One region of the Pseudobacillus sp. FSL P4-0506 genome, then DNA from elsewhere that is predicted to be linked to it. Evidence: riboswitches for the same ligand, from Rfam matches in the RefSeq annotation. Region 1 holds a riboswitch; the other holds the start of a gene.
What was found. Region 1 has a riboswitch for cyclic di-AMP ahead of MKZ02_RS08815 (APC family permease). Riboswitches for the same ligand answer to the same signal wherever they lie in the genome.

Region 1 (3,566 bases):
GGCGTCAATCTTTCCTCTATTATTTTTTTAGAAAGCCTTTTGATTGCAAGAATTCAAGCATATATGCCCGCCGTGGCTCGGATAAAAAAGCTGCCATGCCGCTCGTCCAGCCTGCATCTTTCTTATTTGTTGTACGGCTTGCATAATATTTATGCATTTGCTCGTCATACTCAGGAAGTAGGCGACTATACTTTTCCTCATCATATACATCTTCATGCAAAATTGCCTTCATTGGCAAGCGTGGCTTTACTTCGTTTGATTCTGCTGGCACACCTACCGTCAATCCAAATAATGGAATCACATAGTCAGGCAATTGAAGCAAGTCGCTGATTGCCTGCGGATTATTACGAACCCCGCCAATATAACAGATGCCATATCCTTTGGATTCGGCGGCTATTACAAAATTTTGGGCAAGTAGAGCCGTATCGATAACAGCTACAAGCAGATTTTCTGCCGTGCTACCTTCGAATTTTTTCCCATGAAGGGTAACGGCTTTTTCCAGACGTTTTAAATCCGCACAGAAAACAAGCGGCAAGGCCGCAGATTCAAATTGCTGTTTATTTTTAGACAGCTCTCCAAGCTTCAGGCGCTTCTCCTCATTCTTCACGCGCACAACGGAATAAGCCTGCACAAAATGAGAGCTTGCGGCATGTTGGGCAACTTCCAACAACTCGTGAAATACTTCATCTGAAATGGGTTCGTCTGTGTATTTTCGAACAGATGCATGAGACTTCAATAAATCTATCATCTTATCCTTCCTTCCTTGTTTGCTTCGTCATATAAAAAGCGTATGTATAGACCTGTTCTTCTTTTAACGTAAATCACCTTTTAAACGCTGTCAACGTTCCTGCTCTCCTCCTCTAAAATCACCTCTCTTTGTTTCCATACATATAGTAAAAGAAGAACCTTTCATAGCACGCTACTCGTGCTTATGAATTCACAGGCAGGTGTAATAATTGAGAAGAAGATACAATCCTTACTCGTTACCTCCATGGCTTCGAACAGTCCGAGCGGTCTGCTGCCAGCTAGCCGTTCCATTTTGCATATTTCAGGGGATTCGAACGATCTTTTTTCCAACGACATTTGATGTGATACTGCTATCTATCCTCGTGTTACTTGCTGTAGCTCTTTACCTTGAATGGATTTAAAAAGACGTCTTGTATGAGCAGACGTCTTTTTAAATATGTATAGATTTAAGGAGTTCTATTCTTTCTTTAGCTATTCAGCCAACTAAAAAATAATATGAATTTTCTCTTTACAAACCAATCTTTCAGGAGTATATTAGCTAAATAAATTTTATATGTAAACTCAATTATACCTTATATCGCTTAATCCCTAAGGAGTGGGGGACCCATTTTTGTGCATCGTCACTTGGGGTGAATCCTTCATTAAGAAGGTAGGGCTACTCTCATGGCCCGAACCCGACAGCTAACCTCATAAGCGTTTGGAGAGGAGGTTTGCTTTGTGTTGTCTTAAAAGAGCACTAAGTAACACCTTAGTGTTCTTTTTTGTGTTTTCTTTAGAATTAAAAGCGCTCTGTGAGCTTTTACTAGGATTGGTAACGATCAAAGGGGGAATTATAATTTTATCAACTTTTTACAGAAGAGCTTTCTTACAGTAAAAATAAACGTATGCTTTCTCACTATATGATTGATTTACTTTTCTGGAGGTCATCATGACACGTTATTCACTAATGAAAAAAGCCTTAATTGGCAAGCCGCTTAAAACGAGTGCACTAGGAGAACAGAGAATCAGTAAGTTAAAGGCGCTGGCTATTTTATCCTCAGACGCCCTTTCGTCTGTAGCTTATGGACCTGAACAAATTTTAATTGTGCTGTCTACAATCGGTCTAGTTGCTTTTTGGTATTCTGTTCCTATTGGCATTGGAGTACTGGTTCTCTTAACGGCCTTAATTCTTTCGTATCGCCAAATTATTTATGCCTATCCGCACGGTGGTGGGGCCTACATTGTCTCGAGAAACAACTTGGGAGAAAATGCCGGACTCATTGCAGGAGGCTCCCTATTAGTAGATTATATTTTAACCGTAGCGGTGAGTGTATCAGCCGGAACCGACGCTCTCACCTCTGCTTTTCCGCAATTGCACGAACATAATGTATCTATTGCTGCTTTACTAGTTGTATTAATTACGATTTTGAATTTACGAGGGGTAACAGAATCTGCTTCTGTTCTTGCTTATCCAGTATATTTATTTGTAGCCGCCTTACTTCTTCTTTCAGCCGTAGGTTTATGGAAAATTGCAACCGGACAAATACCGAGTGATCTGCACTCTCCGATCGGAACAGCCGTTCCTGGCATCAGTCTGTTTTTATTGCTCAGAGCTTTCTCATCCGGCTGTTCAGCTCTTACTGGAGTAGAGGCTGTTTCTAATGCGGTTCCTAACTTTAAGGAACCCGCTGCTAAAAATGCAGCAAACACCTTAATAATGATGGGGATTATCTTGGCGATTCTTTTTTCTGGCATTATGTTTTTAGCTTATTGGCTAGGAATCACTCCTAAAGCAGAAGAAACAGTGGTATCACAAATTTCGTCTGAAGTATTCGGTAGAAATTTCATTTATTACTTTGTTCAAGGAACTACAGCTCTTATTTTAGTTCTTGCGGCTAATACTGGTTTTTCTGCTTTTCCATTGCTAGCCGTTAACTTAGCAACGGACAAGTATATTCCACGGATGTTTCTCATGCGTGGAGACCGGCTTGGTTACTCAAATGGAATCGTCACGCTCGGCATCATGTCTATTCTACTTATCGTGGCTTTTAGGGGGGAAACTGAACAGCTTATTCCATTGTATGCCGTTGGTGTATTTATTCCCTTCACCCTTTCCCAATCAGGCATGATTGTAAAGTGGGTAAAAGAGAAGCCTGTTGGCTGGACGTATAAATTAACAGTTAATTTAATCGGCGCGCTCATTAGCTTAACTGTTGTGGTGATTTTCTTTACCACTAAGTTTTCTCAAGTGTGGCCTGTGCTAGTTTTCTTACCGATTATTATCTTTATGTTTCATCGAATTAAAAGTCATTATATGGCAACAGGTGAACAACTGAGAATTAAATCTGGAGAAGAAGCACTTCAATTTAAAGGAAATGTCGTCATTGTCCCGGTTGCCGGCATTACAAAGGTAGTTGAAAATTCCTTAAATTATGCCGAACTAATCGGTGATACTGTCATTGCTGTTTACGTCGCTTTTGACCGTGAAAGCGAACGACAAATGGAGGAGAGATGGAGAAAGTGGAAGCCTAATGTCCGTCTTGTTACTCTGCATTCTCAATATAGAAGCTTAATGAGGCCTCTCGCCCGGTTTATTGACATAGCCGTGGAAAAAGCGAATGAAAGGAACCATACCTTAACCGTACTTATTCCACAATTCATTACGAAGAAGAGATGGCAGGACATATTACACAATCAGTCGAGCTTACGTTTAAGAATCTACCTTCTTTATCAAAAGAATGTCATTGTCACTACCGTCCCTTATCGATTTAAAAAATAATCTTTACTCAAATTACGAAACACCTCTTCGAGAGGATGACAGGGCTTTGTGCATATTCCAG
Region 2 (21,306 bases), 1.0 Mb from region 1:
GAAGAAAATGAATGTAGATGAATTTGCCGTTGGAAACAAAGGGTTCGGTACCCTTTTTGTTTTCCTGCTGATCGCTGGTGAGGTATATACAACTTTTACCTTTCTGGGTGGCAGCGGATGGGCGTATTCAAAAGGTGCAGCCGCATTCTATGTCCCTGCCTATATTTGTCTGGCTTACGTCGTTTCGTATTGGATCGTTCCGAACATTTGGCGCTATGCTAAACAGCATAACATCATCTCTCAGCCTGACTATTTTGCTTCAAAATTTAACAGTCCCATATTAGGTCTGGTAGTGAGCTTTATCGGAACGATCGCGTTGATTCCCTACATCGTCATCCAGCTCAAAGGTCTGGGAATCATCGTCTCAGAAGCGTCTTATGGAAGTATTAGTCCGCTTGCAGCAAGTACGATAGGAGCTGTCATTGCTACTATATATGTCGTTATTTCAGGAATTCACGGATCCGCCTGGACTGCCGTTCTTAAAGACATCATGATTTTGTTTGTTATCGTTTTTCTTGGACTATATATTCCTTTCCATTACTTTGGTGGAATTCAGCCTCTATTCAAAGCGGTAGAAGCAGTCAAACCTGAAAGCCTCGTTTTATCAACTGAAGGGTTGAGCATTTCCTGGTTCGTGTCTACGGTGATCCTAAATGCCTTCAGTTTTTATCTATTGCCGAATTCCTTTTCCGTTGTTTTATCCGCCAAGGGAGAGAAGTCATTGAAAAGAAATGCGATCACCTTGCCTTTATATACCTTGCTCCTGTTATTCGCATTTTTCATCGGCTTTGCAGCTATCATACAGATCCCGGGGTTACAAGGAGCGGATGGAGATTTATCTTTATTGCGTTTAACTCTTCAAACATTTGATCCATGGGTGGTGGGCATTGTCGGAGCGGCTGGCTTGCTCACAGCCTTAGTTCCAGTCTCTGTGATGTTAATGTCTGCTTCCATTGGATTAATGACGGGATTTTATAAATTGATAGCCCCCAAATCTTCTGATCGTCAGCAGTTGATTGTTTCCAAAGTCTTCGTTTTAGTCATTATCGTCATTGCGTTCGTTTTCACGATTACAGGCGGCAATGCTTTAGCAATATTGAATATTATGTCTTACAGTTTAATTGCCCAACTTGTTCCGGCATTGTTATTCAGCTTTTTCAACCAGCGTGCCATGAATAAGTTCGGTGCCATGGCAGGAATCATTACGGGAGTTGCCATCGTTTTATATGCAACGGTTACATCCGCTAAGCTGGTTGATTTCTTCCCGTCTATTCCTCCGGTCCTTAACGATATCAACACAGGAGCCATTGCGGTAGCGGTCAATGTCATTGTAGCCATAATTATCAGTCTAGGGACCAATCATTTAATCCATTCTGAAACAGAACCCGTCTACCAAGAACCGTCAAAAAATCTTATGAAATAAAGGAAGGAGGCGATCCGCTATTCAGGATCGCCTTTATATGCATTTATGTAGGTATATAGGTTAAAAAATGATAGTACGACAAGAAAGGAAGGTGGTATAAAGCGGCGATTGTCATAGTATTATCCATTACTATCATTGTTGGCAGCATTGATCATATGGTATTTGTTTCCGCTCATTTTCTTGATCGGACTTATTATGTCTTTAAGAGAAAACGAGTGAAACAAGAGGGAGGAGGCACTCTTGTTTCTTTACCTAGACCCGGAGTATTCAAATGGCTGTAAACAACCTGGGCAGCAAATAATTCCACTTACATACTTACAGAAGTAGATTGGCTTTTAGTATGCGTTAGAAAATAGAATAGTCTCTGTAATTATGTAAACTAATAATTCTTTGTCTACTTTAACGATTCAACGTTTTCTCTCAAAGGATAAATACAAAAATTCCCCAAAACATGTATCCATGATGTTTAATGTTCTCTAAATTCAAGGAGCAGCAGAAGTTCATCCAAAAACACCTCAAAGGATTGTCAAACAAACACATACCCCCAGAGCGCATTTTCTGCGTGACTATTTCGGAGGTTCGTATTAAAACGCTGCAAAGAAAGAGGTCGAACTTAAATGAGTCGAATTGTATGGATTATCATGAATGTTGTGACCGGATTATTTGTTGCTTTTTCTAGTTTTATAGGCTTTTTAATTAGCGGAATAGCAGACACGGATGAGCCCACAAATGATTATCGCATACTGATCTGGTTACTAGTTTGGATTATTGGCTTAGTTTTGCAGTATAAGTTAGAAACTAGATTACTCGGCATAATTATTTCACTCATTCCCGCAGTGTATTTCATATACGTTTATATTTCTGTGATATATGTAGCGCCAAGCTAAGGTGAAAGATCGGCAGTTAGTGAGACAGTCATGCGCGAAGTAGAAGTATACAAGGATTATGTAAAATTTGCGAGATAATAATTATTAGGAGGACTAAAGGGGAGAAGATTAGTTAGACCATGTTATTTACGTTTTATTTTAGTTAACATAATATAAATTATAGGAAGTTATATCATTTTATCTCATTTGTTAAGTATACTACTAATATTGAGATATTTTAAAAATGAAACGAGATGCTTTTTAACACGACTTATTAAGCCGACGGTCATATTCTTTTGTAAACATGCCGCTTAATAATCCATCTTTTTTTAAATTTGAATGTGATCTATATAAAAATAAAATAAAAAAGTTATTTGCTAAAGCTTTTGCTGCGCTATTGCTTGTTGTAAAATTTTTTATCCTTTTAATCCATTATAGAACGTTCATTTTTAACATTCTTGATTGATTGGATCTTTTTTTATCCAAACCATCTCCCTTGCCGATAATTCATCCTCTGACAAAATTATGAAAGAATACGCAAAAGACATAATTAGGAACTGAAACAATTTTATGATGAGTCACCTCCCTCTTATCTACTTCCCTTTTTAACCATTTCATGATTTTGCCAAAAGCAAAACAAGGCATCTTCCTGAACACTCAGGGATGCCTTGTTTTCGTCACTGTTAATGCCTTTATCTCAAAATTTTAATTTCATCGTGTTCCATGCTTTTGGCTCCATTGCTAAAAACGACTCTCGTGTGAAAACGATATGAGCGGCTATCAGATGAAGAATCTAATTCAGCTGGCAACAGGAACGTGAATGGGATTTGATCTGATTCTTTGGAGACAATTGATTTTGACATCAGTCTTGTCACAGCCCCTTCAACCAGTTGCTCTGTTTGCGTCTTGCTGTCTGTGACGACTAAATCACATTCAAGCCTCTTAATTTCCTGTTCAAACCACCCGCCTTCAAGAGAGAAGTATCCAGTCACTTTTTCTCCTGGAGCAAACTCTCTCTTATCTAAAACAAGGTGAATGTGTGCTGAACCAATACGTGAAAAGCATTGGCTGATTAATTCTCTAATCACGATCCGTAAATCCTCCTGCATAATGGCATAAACTTATCCAATCATTATTTTTTCTTCTGTATAACGGAACCGATCAGGCTGACGGTTCAGCGTAAGTGCTACTGCTAACGTTAAAGGGCCTAACCTTCCTGTAAACATGGCGAGTATGATGACCACCTTGCCGATAGGAGTTAAATCCGGTGTTAATCCCATCGATAGCCCTGTTGTGGCAAAAGCTGACGTAGCTTCAAAAACAATCATCAAAAATCCCTTGCCTGTTTCCGTAATCGTTAAAATCATTGTTACAATAACAACAACTGATAGGCTGCTTAATATAATCGTAAGAGACTTATAGATTAATTTATAATCAATTCGTCTTTCGAAAAAAACAACCTCTTCCTTCCCTTTAATCTGGGACATGACCGCTCCAACCAGCGTAGCAAAAGTCGTTGTCTTAATCCCTCCACCTGTAGAACCAGGAGAAGCACCAATAAACATTAAAAAGATAATCAAGAACAAAGATGTATCTGTCAAATCAGCAATATTTAGTGTGTTCGATCCCGCTGTACGCGCTGTTACTGATTGATACAAAGCGCCTAAAAACTTCCCCGTCCACGATAAAGGCTTCAATGTTTTTGTATTGTGAAATTCCAACAAGAAAATTAAAACCGTTCCTACTCCAACTAGCAAGAAGGTTGTCACCAGAACAATTTTTGTGTGTAGAGATAAGTGTTTTCTCTTCCGGTAGTCATACAATTCGTTCATGACGACAAACCCGATGCCTCCCATAATGATTAACGAGCAGATCACTAATACAACGATTGGATCATCTACATAGCCGGTTAAACTTCTAAATTCACCCATAAGGTCGAATCCTGCATTATTAAAATTGGAAATAGCATGAAAAAATCCATAATACATCGCTTTCCCTATCGGCATATCAAAAGAGAAACGAATGGTAAGCAATATCCCCCCGATAAACTCACAGGCAAGTGTGAAAAGCAAAACCCGCCTTACGAGTTTAACAATCCCTTCAATGGCCGGGGAATTAAAAGCTTCCCGTAAAATCAATCGTTCTTTCAAGGAAATTTTTCTTTTCACCAAAAAAGCAAACAGCGTTGCAACCGACATAAAGCCTAGCCCCCCAATTTGGATGAGGCCCAAAATAACAAGCTGGCCAAAGGTGGAAAACGTGGTGCCTGTATCAACAACAACCAGGCCCGTTACACACGTGGCAGACGTGGATGTAAAAAGGGCATCTAAAAAGGATAGGCCCTCTCCGTTTTTTGTCGCCGCTGGCAACGTCAAAAGATAAGCTCCTAACAAAATAACAAGAGCAAATCCGCCTGCTAAGATCTTAGGGGGATCCATAAAATGATTGGATTTGCTGTTCACGATAGTATCTTCTTCACTTCTCAATCCTAAATTTTTCTTAAAGGGCAATGGACTAATGTTGAAAGCAGGGCAACAAAAAAACACTAAGAAGCCCTACTTAGTGTTCTTTACACAACACAAAGCAAACCTCCTTTCAAAACGCTGATGGGGTTAGCTGTCGGACTCGGGCCTTGAAAGTAGCCCTACCTTCTAACGAAGGATTCACCCCAAGTGCTATGCACAAAAATGGGTCCCCCACTTCCTCAAGAATTAAGCGATATTAGGTATGATTTAATGTAAACATTAAATTGATAATAGCTACTATACTCTCGGAAAAACCATTTGTAAAGATAGAATTTGCAAATTAAAAGTCCTGAACCTGCCTGTTTTACCATTCAGTACAATAAAACAGGCACCACCATAAAAAAAGCCTGCATTTTTTGCAGGCTTCCTCGCTTTTTGATAAATCAAATGGCTCTTATATTTATGGTTCATGATCGACAAGAAGATGAGATAGCCTCTTTCTATGTATCCATATATATCGTTCAAATTCTAACTAGTATTCTCATTGTGACAAACGATAAAAGAAGAGTCTTCACTAGACATAATATTGTTATTGTTTGCTGTTTGTCATATCAATCCAATCAACAGATAAACGGCAGTTCCCCAGATAAATAGACCAGAGCATTTGTTGAATATATTCATTAACCCTCCTGTACCATCAAGCTTTTTCATAATCGCACCTGCAATCGTCAATCCAAAAAACCAAATCCAAGACACTGTCACACAGGCGATTGTAAAAAAAACTTGCTCTGTGCCAACATATCTTAATGCACTTGTCCCGATCACTCCCACTGTGTCTAAAATAGCATGAGGATTTAGTAAAGAAACAGATAAAGCGAAAATAATTTGCCGCCGGATTGATAATGCTTTATTCTCTTCCGTATCCATTGGCGCAGACCGCCAAATAGCGTACCCCATGTAAAGCAAAAATAAAATTCCGACGATCATGAGACTAACCCGTAGCCATTCAAATTGTAAAACAATCACGGATAGACCAAACACGGCTAAGATAATTAAAAGTGTATCGCACAATGCAGCTGTAATAGCCGCCGGCAGTGCTTGAAACAGTTTTGGCTGTGTGGCTCCTTGCGAAAATACAAATACATTTTGCACGCCTAAAGGCAAAATAAGACCAAAGGCTAAAATGATCCCGTGGATAATGGCATCCATGTCATCAACTCCCTTCCAATTACTATCGTACTATGATACAACTAAAAGAAAACAGCCAATTGGATGGTTTTTTATCCACCCAATTTAGGAGGGAATTCAATGAATTGGAAACCCAACCGTCATTCTCATTTAACCATCCAAGAGCAAATTGTAGATTGGATAAAGATTCAGATTGAACGAGGGGATTGGACAGTTGGCACAAAAATTCCCACGCAACGCCAGCTGGCAATGCAATTTAACGTCAATCGGAGCACTGTTCAACTTGCGCTTGATGACTTAAGGGCAGATGGTTTTCTTGAATCGAAAAAAGGGTCGGGCGTCTTTGTGGCCAATAATTCGTGGAATGTGCTTGTGAATAGATCTCAGCCGAACTGGCAGCAGCATATTGAATCCAGTATTCACAAACCAAATTACCATACGATTCAGCTTATCAATGAGCATGAGCAGATGGATCATGTCATCCGCCTTGGAACAGGTGAGTTATCCCCCGACTTACTTCCAACAAAACAAATGGAACAGTCGTTAAAAGAAATCTCGCTCAATCCAAAAGCCATCGGTTATTCCTCTCCTCAAGGAAGCGAAAAGCTTCGCGTCATTCTATGTAGCTACTTAAAAAAACGAGGTATTCAAACAGCGCCGGAGAACATTTTAATTGTTTCAGGCGCCCTTCAAGCTCTTCAATTAATCGCTGTTGGTTTATTAGAAGCAGGCTCCATTGTTTTTCAGGAGCAGCCATCGTATCTAAATTCCATTCATCTCTTTCAATCTGCAGGCATGCGCATGACTGCAGTTTCAAGGGATGACCATTTAGCAGACAAATTAAGGACACTCAAAAGAAAAAGACAATCTTTATTTTACTGTGTGCCGACCTTGCACAATCCGACCGGACACAATTGGTCGATGAAGGAAAAACAAACACTATATCATGCATGCAAAGAACTGCAAATCCCGATTATTGAAGATGATGTCTATCATGAATTATTATTCGACTCCACTTCGCCTGCCATAAAGTCGTTTGACACGTCCGGTCAAGTGCTTTATATCGGCAGTGTATCCAAAACGCTCAGTGCGGGATTGCGGATTGGTTGGGTAGTTGCCCCTTCTCCTGTTATTAAACGATTAGCTGATATTAAAATGCAAACGGATTACGGCTCAAGCGCCTTTTCCCAAGAAATCGTTGCCCATTGGATAGCAACTGGTTTATACGAAAGGCATTTGGTTCAACTTCGAGAACAATTGAAAAAGCGGGCGGCATTTGTAGAAGGAATTTTAGAGCAGCGATTTCAAAAAATAGCTACGTGGAAAAAATCTGAGGGTGGCTTCTACATATGGATCAGGTTCCATAAACCTATCGTAAATAAGGCATTATTTCTAAATTTGTTGAGTCAGCATGTGCTGATTAACCCAGGATATATATATGAAACAAGAGACTTACATCATATCCGTCTTTCCTATGCCTATGCGTCATTAGAAGAATTAAAAGAAGGACTAAATATTTTAACAAGATTAGTGGAACAGGAACATTAAAAAAGAGTCATTATTTTGATTATTCTTTAATCAAAATAATGACTCTTTCTATAGAGTAAAACCACGGATAACAAGGAGTCTATTTAAGCTCTTACTTACTAGCGGCTGAAGAAATTCGTTGATCCATCCTACGCTGAAAGTTTTTCTGATCCGTTTCATTCAAGAATGAACGTTTCGGTAGAATATAGGCACTCATAGTACTAAAGAAGAGAAAGAAATATTGGTCATTCTCTTCTACTTTTTCTATACTGGACCAACTAACCTGGCTTTCTCCTGCTCTGTTCGTTTCTATAAACCCCGCATCATTAAATGTAAATGTATGCTCCCCTAACAAATTCTCATTATTGCCCTCGTTAAAGCTTTTGTTTATATGGCTCATAACATGCCAGTAGAAATATTTTGGATAAAATATCATCCATACGACTGAGACGAGCATAAAGACAATGGAGAATCCAACCGAAAACTCTCCTGCAACCAAAGGAAAAATAAAAGGCAGGATTAAGGAAATAATTGGCACAAAAAATTGTTGCCTGAATAAAGACTGCTTTATAGTTTTAGAATGCTTAACGTAATGAAGATTAAACGCTAGGTAATCATCTTTTGTCAGCTCATATTTAATTTCCATCTTCGTCCCCCCTATGTCTTTGCTAGTCTCCAGATTATCGTTAAAACAACTGAGTAGAGTCATTATATCGTAGAAACTTAGAATGTATACTAAAACCTGGCAGTAACCCTACTTACAAAAATTCTTGTATTCTCCCCTAACTATTTTCAGGAACTTGCGAGGGAGCCTTTTGAGAACAAATCTTTAGTGGGCAGGATCCCCATCTGGCGTTTCAACATAATCAATACTAAAAGCTCTGTCAAACCGTTGAGTCTTTACCTATTTTCTTCCCTTTTCAAGCAATAAAAAAAAAGACCTTTGTCAATCTTTAGAGATTTTCTATCTTTAAGTTTAACACTATAAAGAAACACAGCCCAAACTAGTGTATAATAAAAAAATTACAAAAACCCCATAAAATGTATTTACTAACCATCATAATAATCGGAGGATGCAAATATGACTCATAATGACACTGGAACTATTCAGAACATTCTTGATAATTATATCGATTATCGAAATCTTATTCCGAAGCATAATGGATTTGTATTTAAATTTATAAAGAAAAACAATGAGTTTATCCATACATTTGCAGAAGGTGACTTTCTAAAAAAAATAGAGATTCCCCCCTCGATAATTGTTGGTAAAACCTTGCATGACTTCTTACCTGAAAGTCATGCAGATGAGAAACAATCTTATTATGAAAAAGCTTGGAATGGCAGCATTATTAATTATGAAGGAAACCTCAATGGATTCTATTATCTTACTTCATTAACTCCAGTAATTATTAATTCACGAGTCATTGAAGTAAATGGGACAGCCATCGAGATTACAGAGCACCGAAAGAACACCCTCAAGATTCAAGAGCTAGAAAAGCTTTCGTTAATTGGTGAATTAGCAGCTGGGGTTGCCCATGAAATTCGAAATCCTTTAACGTGTGTAACCGGTTTTGCTCAAATGATTAAGGAACTTTCAAGTGATAAAACAATAGATAGTTATATAGACATTGTTCTTAGAGAATTAAATAGAATTAATGCCATTGTAAACGAATTCATCTTTATAGCTAAACCGAAAGAAAACATGAAGACTAGGGAAGTGGACATCAAGGCTTTGGTCTCTCATGTTGTAGAATTTATGAAGCCTCAAGCTACTTTAAAAGGTATACATCTTATTAAATCCATTCATTTCGATCAGACATTTACTATTCAATGCGATCCTAATCAGATAACACAGGTACTAATGAACTTGATACAAAACGCGATTGAAGCCACTACTGACCCTGCCACGCAAGAAATAGTTATTTCCCTTAAGAATATGCATGGTGAGAGTGTCTCAATAGAAATTATCGATAAAGGGAGCGGCATTTCGCAAGAGAGACAGAAAAGACTATTTGAGCCTTTCTACACAACAAAAGAAAAAGGGACAGGTTTAGGCCTTATGATGTGTAGACGAATTATAGAAAACCATAACGGTACCATAGAAATTAATAGTCAACTCGGTGAAGGAACGACCGTCATAATCAATTTGCCTAAAGCTTTTAATCATCATCAAATACAGGGTTAGCCACGCCGCGGCAATGATAATCAGCAACCGGTAACCTAACAGCTGGTGGAGGAGGATATTCAACTACTCTTCCTCCCAGCTGTTCATTAAGAATCATGCACCCGCTCCCCCTTTGAGGTGCCCCCCGCTTAAATTTTTCAACTCCCATAGTCTTATGCCGCTTCTCTGACATTCTAATGCGTTATACCAGATGATGCTTTCAATCTTCGGAAAGTATTCATTTCGAATTGGCCTTGCATGTTCTTTTCTTTGAGTACATTCAAAAAACTAACAAAGCGGGTGGGTTGTATCCGGAATCGTGTTAGGAGAGAAAATACCAAGGGATAAACCTTTCATTAGCTCAATGGCCTGTCTTACCCTCAACGGGAAAATAAAAAGGTGCCTAAGATGGTGCCCGTTCTGTCCAGTTTTTGTCTGAATAAAATACGAGCTCTTGTCGCTTTGGAATAATGATCGATCCAGTTACGACTAATAACTTTGATAAGTGAAAAAAAGACTGATCCACACACGCTCGTAACATATTCAATTAATTTACAATGCTTATGTTTTTCCGCTTAAGGTGAATGATCCATTCAATAATACCTACGATAATTAAGGAAATACCAAATAGAGGCATGATCAAACCTAAAGTTACCATAAAGATGATAAAACCAATCGACAGACCACTTGATATTTTTGGTGGAGCTGAGAGTTTCCCCTCTTTTTTGCGAGATAGCCACGTTTTAATTCCCCAAAAAATGACGAATAGGAAGGTTAGACAAACAGCTAAGTTAATCAGTTTATTTGGCCAGCCAAATAAGTGACCTTCATGTAGCGGGATCCCCCATGTAAACCATTTGGCTAAAATGCCATAATCCTGATAGCTCACTTTTGAAATCAATTGTCCACTATATTGATCGAAGTAAGTTGTCATTTCATCATACGGGCTAACATCCAAACCGGTTACACCAGTATTACTCCCCTTAGATACTGTATATACCCCGGCTTCACTCATTGGGTAAACAATTGAATATGGTTTTAAAATATGGGAGCCCTCAATCTTATTCATCAATTGTTGAACACTTAACATATTGCTTTTATTTGGCCTATCCATCATATTCGCCATATCATGATGTGCATGGGGTTCACTTGATGCGGGCGCCTCATTTTTACGAGTAGCCCATGGAATCTCACTCATATCTGAAGCCGGCGGCTGTTGTTGTAAAATGGGAGTCCCGATAGAAGGATACTCTTGAGCTATCGAGTATATAAAATTCCCCATAAATGCTGACCAAGGCAAGCCGGTAAAAATAATCACAATCATTGGAATGGTAATAATTGTTCCTGCGAACGCATGCCATTTTTTATTTTTTTGTCTCTTCGTTGGATTCTGTTTCTTCTTCAATGCCCGTCCCTTAAATGTCATGTACATACCAGAAAACATTAAGAAGATTGCCCAACAGGCAGCTAATTCAACTAAATAATTTACAATGGTTCCACCTACAAAAAGCGAACTATGTATTGATCTCATAACATTTGAATAGGTATATGCCGCGTTTTAACTGCCAACCATTTGATAATTATCATCTAAAAATACATATTTTTGGTCGCCGGCTTTATTTGTCATTGTTAAGCGTGTAGTATACGGTTCCTCTAATACCATAATCTTTGAAACAGAATAGCCTTTATATTGCTCTACTGCGTTCTCAATGCCTTCATCAATTGATAATTGTTCGGTTTTATCGCTCTTCCCAAAGAATAGATGGTCGTAAGCACTATTTTCCACATTTGTATAAAATAGATAACCAATACCGCTTAAGGTCAATGTGATTAATAGCGGTGCGATAAATAAGGCTGCATAAAAGTGCCATCTCCATAAACGATTGTAGTTGCTTTTTTTCACCTCTAAACCCCCATCAAATATCTATTTTTCTACTGTTTTAAATGGCAGCAGCCTTTGTCATGCATTTCACTAGTTATAGCTTGAATAGCTTCTCTAAAACGATATATTTGTCCGCCAAACCCTAATTGGAACTGTTTAGCTTGTTTGGTAGATTCAAAGGCAATAACTTGCGGCTGGCAACAATTCAAATTAATATCTGCATTCAAAAGAAAGCTTGCTGTTTTAGCACTTATCGTTGTATCTTTTAAAAAATCATGACAAATAATTTGAGAGACGTCATTTTCTATATCTTGAAACCGAAGAAGTCCACAATGAGGACAACAAGCTTTCTCCACGTGCTGATTCTTTTTAATTAATTGAACAGATAGTCTTGTATTTGCATCCTTATAGCAATAAGAACAAGTATTAGAAGAAACATAGCTGTTGGCAATAAGAGTAATTCCATTAGATGTTTTAAACACTTTCTGTTGATCAATTAAAGGTTTTAAGTCTCGGTAAACCGTCATTTCGGACACTTCTAATCTTTTGCTGATATCTGAAACGCGCAGTGTCTCTTCTTTTTCTAACCACGTTAAAATTTGTTGTTGCCTTTCTATCGGTAACATTTTATCCCACCACTCTTTATTAAATAACAATCAGAACTATCTTCAAATCACTTATGCTGAAGACCTTTTTATTCACAAATCACAGTTAAAGATTCTATGATAGATCATGTGAAAAAATGTGAGTATACACCATCATTTATAACAGCTAAATGTGAGAAAAGAATGAATAGCATAAAAGTTTCTTAAATAAATGAAATTACTACTGATCATCTCGATAAGTGAAAAAAAAGAGCATGTTTTGAACAATCTTCTTTCAAAACATGCTCTTAATGTATTCAAGTTACTTTATCTGTTTCGCAAGTCGAAAGAAACAGCTCCTCATAAACTATCAAAAAAATTTAAGGCCGGCTTCTTTTGCAGCCTCAAAGCTTTCTCTAGCAAACTCAAAGGGGTCCATTCCAACATTCTCCCAATGCATATACATTAGCCGTGGTTCTTCAAACAGCCAGTGGTTATGAAACGCTGTTACGATCAGTCCTCTTCTTCGTAATGCATCGAGCATTGGATTAACTTCTCTTTGGAGGAGCACAGTTTCCCCTAGGTTAAGACCATTATTTTCAAAAGATAACATAAATGGAAGAGCTACTGGAGAAAGGGTCCTGCGGCCTAAAATAGTTGCTCTAATATCTCGCAGACGCATAATTACACAAGCAGGGGTCGATTGAATTACTTCACCGCCGATAATATCTGCAAGTCTTTGACAATTTGACAAATTTATTCCTCCCTTCATTGTGTTATACTATAGCTTATGAAGAATATGGAAAGCTTGTCTAGGCAGATCAAATAAGAGGATTAATAAAATATTAATTATTAAAATAACTGAGGTGCTCGTCTGATGTAGCTTTCGAATAAAGTTTAATTGAAACAATGTTATTAATTTTGATAAATGAACAAAAAAGAACATGTTTTGAAAAAAAGATTGATCAAATCATGTTCTTCTCATGTTAAATTGAATTTCGTTCCTTCTTTATATCGAAACAATAGAGCTATCTGCTTTTGTTCTTAAAAAGACAGTAATTGCTTAATTATCGTTTTGATAGGTGATTATTAACGTGGTTTAATTTCAGCAGTTAAATAAGCAGCATAGCCCCCTAATCTAAACCAGGCAATCCCAGTATATCCGTGTTCTGAGGGACGTGGCCAAGCAGACGTAACATTGCTACAATTTGCCCTTTGTGATGAAATTCGTGTGTAATTGAATGAACCAATAATTGGTGGGGGGTTTTTCTCACAAATCCACTTTCCGTTCTCCAAGGAAGCTTCTTTTCGATAACTGTATTCAACTCTTCAATAGATTTTTCAAATACTTGTTCTACATATGCATCCGCTTGTTGAAAATAACGTTTAATATCTTCTAGTTGCATTTGATTAATTTCTTTTCTTGAGTAAAGTGGGGTAGTTGTCGCTGAAAGCACAAAAGAACCTAACCAAGCATGATAACATCCCGCTATATGAAAGAAGGAATCTTTTATACTTTGAAAACCAAGGTCAAGTTCCTTGATAAGCTCTTCTTCCGTTAATTCTTTACACTGGTCTAATAAAATGTTTCTTGTTTGTTTTACCCATTCATATTCTAATTTCTCCATTGCCTTCCCTCCCATTAAATTTCCTACCTTTTTTACAGTTAACAGCTCTCGAAATATTCTTATTTTACTGTAAAAAAATAAAAGATGAAATGAAAAACCAAATTCATTCCATCTTTTTAAATAGCTAAACAATTCCTTACAACTTTACACTATCTATTTTCCACTCTTCCTCTAGAATAGCGTAATAATACTCATCCCACCATTCATTTTCCTTTGGGATACATTTTTTAAAATATCCTTCCCTTCTCATTCCAATCTTCTCCATAACTCGATATGATGGAATATTCTCTGGTTGACACGTTGCGATAATCCTATGTAACTTCATTTTTTCAAAACCAAATTTTAAAACCGCTCGTGCTGCTTCAGAAGCATATCCTCTATTGTGATATTTTGGGTTAAACACCCACCCAATCTCATAAGTATGCTCACCAAAATACTTTAAAAAAACGATGTGTCCAATAACAATATTCTCGTCTATTAATACAACAGCAAATTTCTCAGCCGCATCATCCTTGTTTTTATTTATAAATTCTTTTACATCTTCTTTAGTCAAAACACCTTCTGGTATGTATTTCATTACATTAACCTCAGAAGTATATTCATAGACAGCTTGCCAATCATCGAATGTAAATTTACGTATTAATAACCTTTTTGTTTTTATGTTCATTACATATCCTCCAATAAAAAGACTACTCCCCTAATCCTTGTTTCGATATTAAGACAAAAATAACCTCTAAAAATTATCATTCCCTCTCCAATTAAACTGCCCCTTAGTTTAATTTTAATTGTTATGCATTCATATCCCTTTCCTCCTATAAAGTAAAAGAGGGCACCAAATAACAGAACAGCTGCCCGCTGCCTTCATATTTTGGCGCCCTTATTTTCCATTGGGGTATTTATTAATCTGTTATATTTTAACGAACTACGGCATACTGATCATTTCTATATTTTTCAAAAAAATCAATAGAAGATACATCAAATTTTAAAAGTTTGGAACAATACGTAGTAATTTACTTTCCATAATGAATGAAAGGAGTTTAACTATGTCGGTTCCAGAACTAGTTCTAAGGCTTTCTATTTCTTTTATTACTTTATTAGTTTTAACAAGGCTTATTGGAAGAAAAGAAATTTCCCAAATGACCTTTTTTAACTTTGTATCTGCTATTTCAATCGGTACTATAGGGGCTTCTCTTGCTATTGATAACTCACTAAGTATTCGTAACGGACTGATCTCTTTGTTAGGCTGGAGCGCTTTCACCATCTTTCTCGGATTTCTAGATATAAAATCTAAAAATGCACGTTATGCTATTGTAGGACAACCAATCATTCTTATTAGAAAAGGAAAAATTATGGAAAATACTCTCCGCAAGGCGCGGCTAGATATAGATTCTTTAAACACTTTATTACGAAAGAAGAACGTATTTTCCACCTCTGATGTTGATTACGCAATTTTTGAAACAGATGGCACTCTCTCCGTAATAAAAAAGGAACCAAAGCAGACTTTGATTGAGAGCGGCATGAACACCCCAAAAACTAATACCGATTTTTTCCCTCTTCCTATGTCTGTGATTTCTGATGGCGAAATTGATAAAAAGAATTTAGAAAAGTTAAATCTTAACGAGGAGTGGTTAGATCAACAACTACAATCAGCTGGTATCAATTCTATTTCCGATGTCTTCTATGCTGAAGTTCAAAAAGATGGATCACTATATATTGATAACAAAAATGATGTATTTCATTAGGTTTACAGCGTCTTGAAGAGGGCCTCACCCTCTTCCCTATACTTCTGTTTAAATAACATCCTATCCAGACATCCGAACCTGCTGACTTCTTATCACGTTAAGCACCTTACCACCCTTCTAAATAATTGTGTCATCTTCACATTATTTAGGCGTCACTTTCGTCAATGGTCCATCGATAACTACACAATCTGCATTTTCAATTAAGTCGATTTCTGCTGTATTTTTAAGGTTAGGCTCTTTCACCAAATTGCCAACACTTTTTAAAAGGCCGGGAGCTTTGCTGTTTTTTTCTTCCTTCCAATTTTTCCTGAACCAAATCCAGTATGTAGCCATACCCCCAACTGAATAAACGACAGCCACACGAACCTTGTTTGTATATTAATTCTAAATGAGTTAAAATGTGTAATTAATGTTTTTATAAGTGAAAGATGAGGCAAGTTATGAAAAACAATAAAAGATATTCCTGGCTTAGTTATACTTCGTTGACCTTAGGTATATTATTAGCTGCTTCACCAGTCATCCATGCTCGTTCTCCACTAGCATTTGACTTAATGATCGCCTTTTATGTTGGTATTCCGACAGTACTTATCTTAAGTATGACCTCTTTGTTTAAAAGATCTGAGAAGAAACTTTTAGCTTTTTGTAGCCTTGTTTTAGCTATCGTTATGCTTGTTTTTGTAGCTCTTCTTCTCTATATTCCGTATCACAAGTTTGATAATGTTCTATATTTTATTATGTAAATATCACTAGTCACCTTCTCATTTCCAACGAACTGCGACATAAACATATTAATACTGTCGTAGATAATAAAATTGTTCCGTGCAATCATTTTTTTTGAAGATCACTATCCAATAAAACAAGAAAAAGTGGACAACGGAGGATATTAAAATGAAACGGGAGTTACAGTGCGTCTAGAAGATGGAAATGCCATAGAAGGTGATGCACTTATAGCAGCGGATGGGATCCATTCCGTCGTACGGAAAAAATCCCTTTCAACCATAAATCCGCGTTATTCAGGTTATACTTGTTGGCGTGCTGTGGTGAAGCCTCCAAAAGAATTTGTCATACCCGGGGAATTTACCGAAACATGGGGGTCGAAAGGACGGTTCGGCATGGCCCCTCTGACAAATAATCAGATATACTGGTTTGCATGTATCAACGCACCTTTTCAAAGCAAAGACATGTCAGCTTTTACAACGAATGAATTGTCTCATGCCTTTCAAGATTATCATTTCCCTGTACCTGAGTTAATCAAATGGACAGGAGACGAAAAACTCATATGGAATGACATCATTGATCTCAAGCCTACCAATCGCTTTGCTTTGGATAAAATTCTGCTGATTGGTGATGCAGCTCACGCCACTACCCCTAATATTGGTCAAGGAGCAGGTCAAGCCATTGAAGATGCAATCATACTAAGCAAAATTTTAAAGTATAAGAAGTGTAGGGAAGAAGCATTTCTTGAATTTGAAAATTTAAGAATGCCAAAGACAAAAAAGATTATCAATCTTTCATGGCGCATTGGAAAAGTAGCGCAATTAGACAATCCCTTTCAAATTAAGATTAGTAATGCAATCATGAGAAGGCTGCCTGCCAAAATACAAGAAAATCAATTAGAATCCGTTTTCCACACCGATTTTTAATTACTTGGATTAGCATAATCAGCCTTAGATTTTCAAATGACTTTATTAGTGTAACGAAGTATCTTGCACCAAAATTAACCAAGTACATTTTTGCCCCGTCCTAAATCCAGGACGGGGTTATGCTTGTTTGGCTTTTTAAATTACTTTATTGTCCCGTAGCTCTTTCAAACTTTTTTCATTGAAAGGGTGCCGTTCTTCCAGATGCTTCAAAACGCATCATTGATAAAATCTGCGAATAAATCCTTGTCATTCGTTATCACATTTCCCCAAACTACTTTTCCTTTTTTATTTATATATTGCAGCTTGTTTCCCTTCTTCACGAGAGCCAACCCACTTTGAAAATTACGCGCATCGCTAAATGATTGATTGAATAGTTTCTTTCCTGTTTTATTAATGAAAAAATATTTGTTGTCTTTGGATACTAAAGCTACTCCCTCATTAAAATCTGTAGCTGTATCATAAATGACGGGAATAACTATTTCTCCAGTCTGATTAATATAACCGCTCCTAACGTAGGGATCTTCTGCTTGTTCTGGTGTTAATCCAACAACCGCCATCCCTTCTGAAAATGGGCTGGCACTGTCAAACCGGGCTTTGATGACAATTTCTCCATTGTCATTTACATATCCCTCGCCTTCAAAAAAGTCATCAGTATAGTACGGAATCAGTCCTTCGTTCCCATATTTCCATTGTATAATCTTTTTTTCTGTAGCGTCGACGATAACCTTATTATGGTTATCTACTAAATCGACTATCTCAAACTCTTCCTGTTCATCGTCTTCTTTAACAGTGGTAACGGCAAAATAATCCTTATAAATATCCCTAACGACCTCGCCTCTCTTAGGTGTAAACACCTTTTTGCCGTTTTTATCTAAGACGACTTGTTGATTTGTTTTCTTGTCAGTCGCAAATATATATCCTTCCTCTATAAAATCATAGTTATATTTTGGAGAATGAAGATTTTGTCCTTTGTTAGTTAAGATACCCGTGCTGTCTGCCTTTTTATCATAATAGGTGACTTTTCCCATATTGAAATCCAGCTGATCATTTGAACCGCCGTATAATGGCAGCTCTCCTTCACGGTTTTGAAGGTATAAAGGGATTTTCACCTTACCACTTGTATCTATATATCCATAATGTTTTCCATCCTTGCTTACCATCGCTAATCCTTCTGAAAAGTTTTGTGCTGACTTATACAGATAAGGAATCATCAATTGTCCCTTCTGATTTATAAAGCCATACCTTCCATCTTTTTTAACAAGATAGAGCTTAGCTTGTGTAAAAGACTCTGTTTCTTGTGCCTTGCGTTTTTCCTCTTGAGTTTTTATAGAAGATTCATCATTGGAGCAGGCGATAAGCGTTGAAGAGACTAACACACTCAAAAAAGACAGAGACAGCTTGCAGAAAAGTTCTCCCTTCATACATCCTCCCTTTATCATTTTGGTATTATTTTGAATCTGGAATCCTTAGAGCAACTATATCAAATTTTTCTGCCATTACGGCCATTCACCTAAAAAAGAGGCTGCTTTCATTCTGCAATTAAAATAAAGGCTGTCTTTCATTTATTTTGTATATGAAAGAATTAGCTTGCTTGCCGGTCCATTCTCTGGTAAATTAACTTACGAACGTTCGTTAAAAAAGAGGTGATGGTGTGTGAGAAGCAATAAAATCAAAGAAGCAGCACTCAAGTATTTTACCCTCCATGGCTATGAGGGAGCTTCCCTATCGCAAATTGCTGAGGAAGCAGGGATAAAGAAACAATCGATTTATGCTCATTTTAAGAGTAAAGACGATTTATTTTTACAATTACTTCAAGATGCAAAAGAAGTAGAATTATCTTCAAAGTTGCAATACTTTAATGAAAAAGCGGTCAATCACCCGGAGAAGGATCTGTACGGTTTTTTAATTATGGTTACACAGTTATTTCAGAAGGATGAATATATGAAATTTTGGCTTCGAATGTCCTTCTTTCCCCCGGATCACTTATTGAAAGAAATAGAGAAGAACATTATAGATATTGAACAGCAAGTAAAAGAGTCTCTTGAAAAGAAATTTAGTGAATGGATTGAAGCAAAAGTTATTTATGGAACAGACCCCCAGATACCAACGATTGCTTATATAGGTATCATCGATGCGATTATGGTGGAGCTTGTTTATACGAACAGCTTAAAAAAAGTTGAAGACAGGTTGGAAGCTTCATGGAAAGTGTTTTGGAGAGGGATCTCGTTGGAGCGATAGAATCAATAAAAGTTTGTGAGAAAATTTTCCCGTGAAAGCAGAGGTGTGCATACTCACTTATGATTCGTAATCAAAAAATAGTACTTCTTATATTATTAAGCAATATTTTTGTTGCTTTTTTAGGGGTTGGTTTAATTATTCCCATTATGCCTTCCTTTATGAATGAAATGAATTTGTCTGGTGCCACAATGGGCTACATGGTTGCCGCTTTCTCCTTTTCTCAATTATTAATGTCCCCGGTGGCCGGAAGATGGGTAGATCAGTTCGGCAGAAAAAAAATCATCATTATTGGATTGTTTATCTTTTGTCTTTCTGAGCTGCTTTTTGGATTAGGAAAGCACGTTTTAGTCCTATATCTTTCAAGAATACTAGGAGGAATCAGCGCAGCATTTATTATGCCGGGAGTGACAGCCTATATTGCAGACATTACCTCTTTAGAGGAACGCCCTAAAGCATTAGGTTATTTATCAGCGGCTATCAGTACCGGTTTCATCATCGGCCCTGGCATTGGAGGGTTTATAGCTGAATATGGCATTCGAGTTCCTTTCTTTTGTGCCGCAGCAATCGCTTTTCTTGCTGCTATTTCTTCCTTATTTATTCTTAAGGAGCCATTGACAAAAGAACAATTATCCGCTGTTTCCTCTAAAAACAAGAAAGCAAGTTTTGTAAAAGAGTTAAAGAAGTCATTAAATCCTCTTTACTTTGTGGCATTTATTATTGTATTTGTCCTGGCATTTGGGTTATCAGTTTACGAAACAGTTTTTAGTTTGTTTTCTGATCACAAATTTGGTTTTACCCCTAAGGACATTGCTTATATTATTACTATCAGTTCGATATTCGGCATGATTTTCCAAGTCTTTTTATTCGGAAAAATGATTCATGTATTAGGTGAAAAGAAGCTTATTCAATTATGCCTCATAACTGGAGCCATTTTTGCTATTGCTTCAACTGTCGTCACTAACTTCTGGCTTGTTTTGATGGTCACTTGTATTATCTTTTTAGCCTTTGACCTGCTCCGGCCGGCGCTCACCACTTTTCTTTCAAGGACTGCGGGAAATGAACAAGGTTTTGTAGCAGGAATGAACTCCACTTATACAAGCTTAGGAAATATTGTAGGGCCTACAATAGGAGGGATTCTGTTTGATTTCAACATCCATTTCCCTTACATCTTTTCAGCCATTATTCTAGCGGTTGCACTATTTATCACAGTGTCTTGGAAAGAGAAACGATTAGCAGATAGAATCGTTGAATAAAATGATCCATTGAATAGTTACTGCAAAACTATTATTTAAATTAGTTATATAAATGAAAGAAAATGAGCCCATGATATGGACTTGATTCCTATGGAAACCTCTTTTGTTTTTTAAAAACCTACTAATAGGGGCTGTTCCATAAGTCGGTTATCCTGACTCATGGAATAGCCCCCTATCTTTTTATATTTTTTCCTGCAAGGCTTCAATAAATGCTACAATCAACTGTACAGAATATTCCAAATCATCTATATGTACACAACCAGTTGCTGAGTGGATATTACGGGATGGAAAAGAAATGCAGCTAGCTAAAGCTCCGTTGCCTGCTACGCTCATGGCCCAGGCATCTGTTCCGCCATTCAGAACAACTTCCCGCTGATAAGGGATATTGTTTTTTTCTGCCGCTTGAATTAATTTGCGAGTTAGTTTCTTTGGGACATTATTTCCGTGTCCGGTACTCGGTGTCCAGTCATATAGCATAAGCGCGGGACCGCCACCAAGCGTAACTGCAACGTCTTTTTCAGTTAAAGCAGGTGTTCCTCCGGAAAGGCAGACATCAAGGGCAAGACCGATATCAGGTTGGATCCGGTTCGAGATCGGGACGGAACCACGGATGCCCATTTCTTCCTGCACAGTCCCCACTCCATAAACGGTGGGAACGATATTTTTGTCTGCCAGTCGTTTCATTGCTTCCACCATCACTGCG

Region 2: linked by a shared signal. The riboswitch ahead of MKZ02_RS14235 (TrkH family potassium uptake protein) and the one ahead of MKZ02_RS08815 (APC family permease) in region 1 are both predicted to bind cyclic di-AMP.

What each region holds. Positions count from the first base shown of each region.
Region 1 covers NZ_JBBOOI010000001.1:1,805,351-1,808,916, reverse strand. The annotation lists gene nfsA (oxygen-insensitive NADPH nitroreductase) at 20-748, opposite strand; gene MKZ02_RS08820 (hypothetical protein) at 957-1,148, shown strand; cyclic di-AMP (ydaO/yuaA leader) riboswitch at 1,316-1,457, shown strand; gene MKZ02_RS08815 (APC family permease) at 1,676-3,505, shown strand.
Region 2 covers NZ_JBBOOI010000001.1:2,828,042-2,849,347, forward strand. The annotation lists gene MKZ02_RS14225 (sodium:solute symporter family protein) at 1-1,423, shown strand, start outside; gene MKZ02_RS14230 (sporulation protein) at 2,982-3,377, opposite strand; gene MKZ02_RS14235 (TrkH family potassium uptake protein) at 3,411-4,727, opposite strand; cyclic di-AMP (ydaO/yuaA leader) riboswitch at 4,877-5,017, opposite strand; gene MKZ02_RS14240 (LysE/ArgO family amino acid transporter) at 5,361-5,963, opposite strand; gene MKZ02_RS14245 (aminotransferase-like domain-containing protein) at 6,063-7,490, shown strand; gene MKZ02_RS14250 (YcxB family protein) at 7,582-8,115, opposite strand; gene MKZ02_RS14255 (ATP-binding protein) at 8,551-9,654, shown strand; gene MKZ02_RS14260 (hypothetical protein) at 9,629-9,751, opposite strand; partial or broken gene MKZ02_RS14265 (PepSY-associated TM helix domain-containing protein) at 10,181-11,536, opposite strand; gene MKZ02_RS14270 (DeoR family transcriptional regulator) at 11,566-12,141, opposite strand; gene MKZ02_RS14275 (DUF1259 domain-containing protein) at 12,470-12,853, opposite strand; gene MKZ02_RS14280 (DinB family protein) at 13,233-13,727, opposite strand; gene MKZ02_RS14285 (GNAT family N-acetyltransferase) at 13,864-14,394, opposite strand; gene MKZ02_RS14290 (DUF421 domain-containing protein) at 14,771-15,469, shown strand; gene MKZ02_RS14295 (hypothetical protein) at 15,611-15,802, opposite strand; gene MKZ02_RS14300 (hypothetical protein) at 15,910-16,209, shown strand; gene MKZ02_RS14305 (FAD-dependent monooxygenase) at 16,375-17,112, shown strand; gene MKZ02_RS14310 (WG repeat-containing protein) at 17,319-18,533, opposite strand; gene MKZ02_RS14315 (TetR/AcrR family transcriptional regulator) at 18,766-19,350, shown strand; gene MKZ02_RS14320 (MFS transporter) at 19,410-20,603, shown strand; gene MKZ02_RS14325 (M42 family metallopeptidase) at 20,784-21,306, opposite strand, start outside.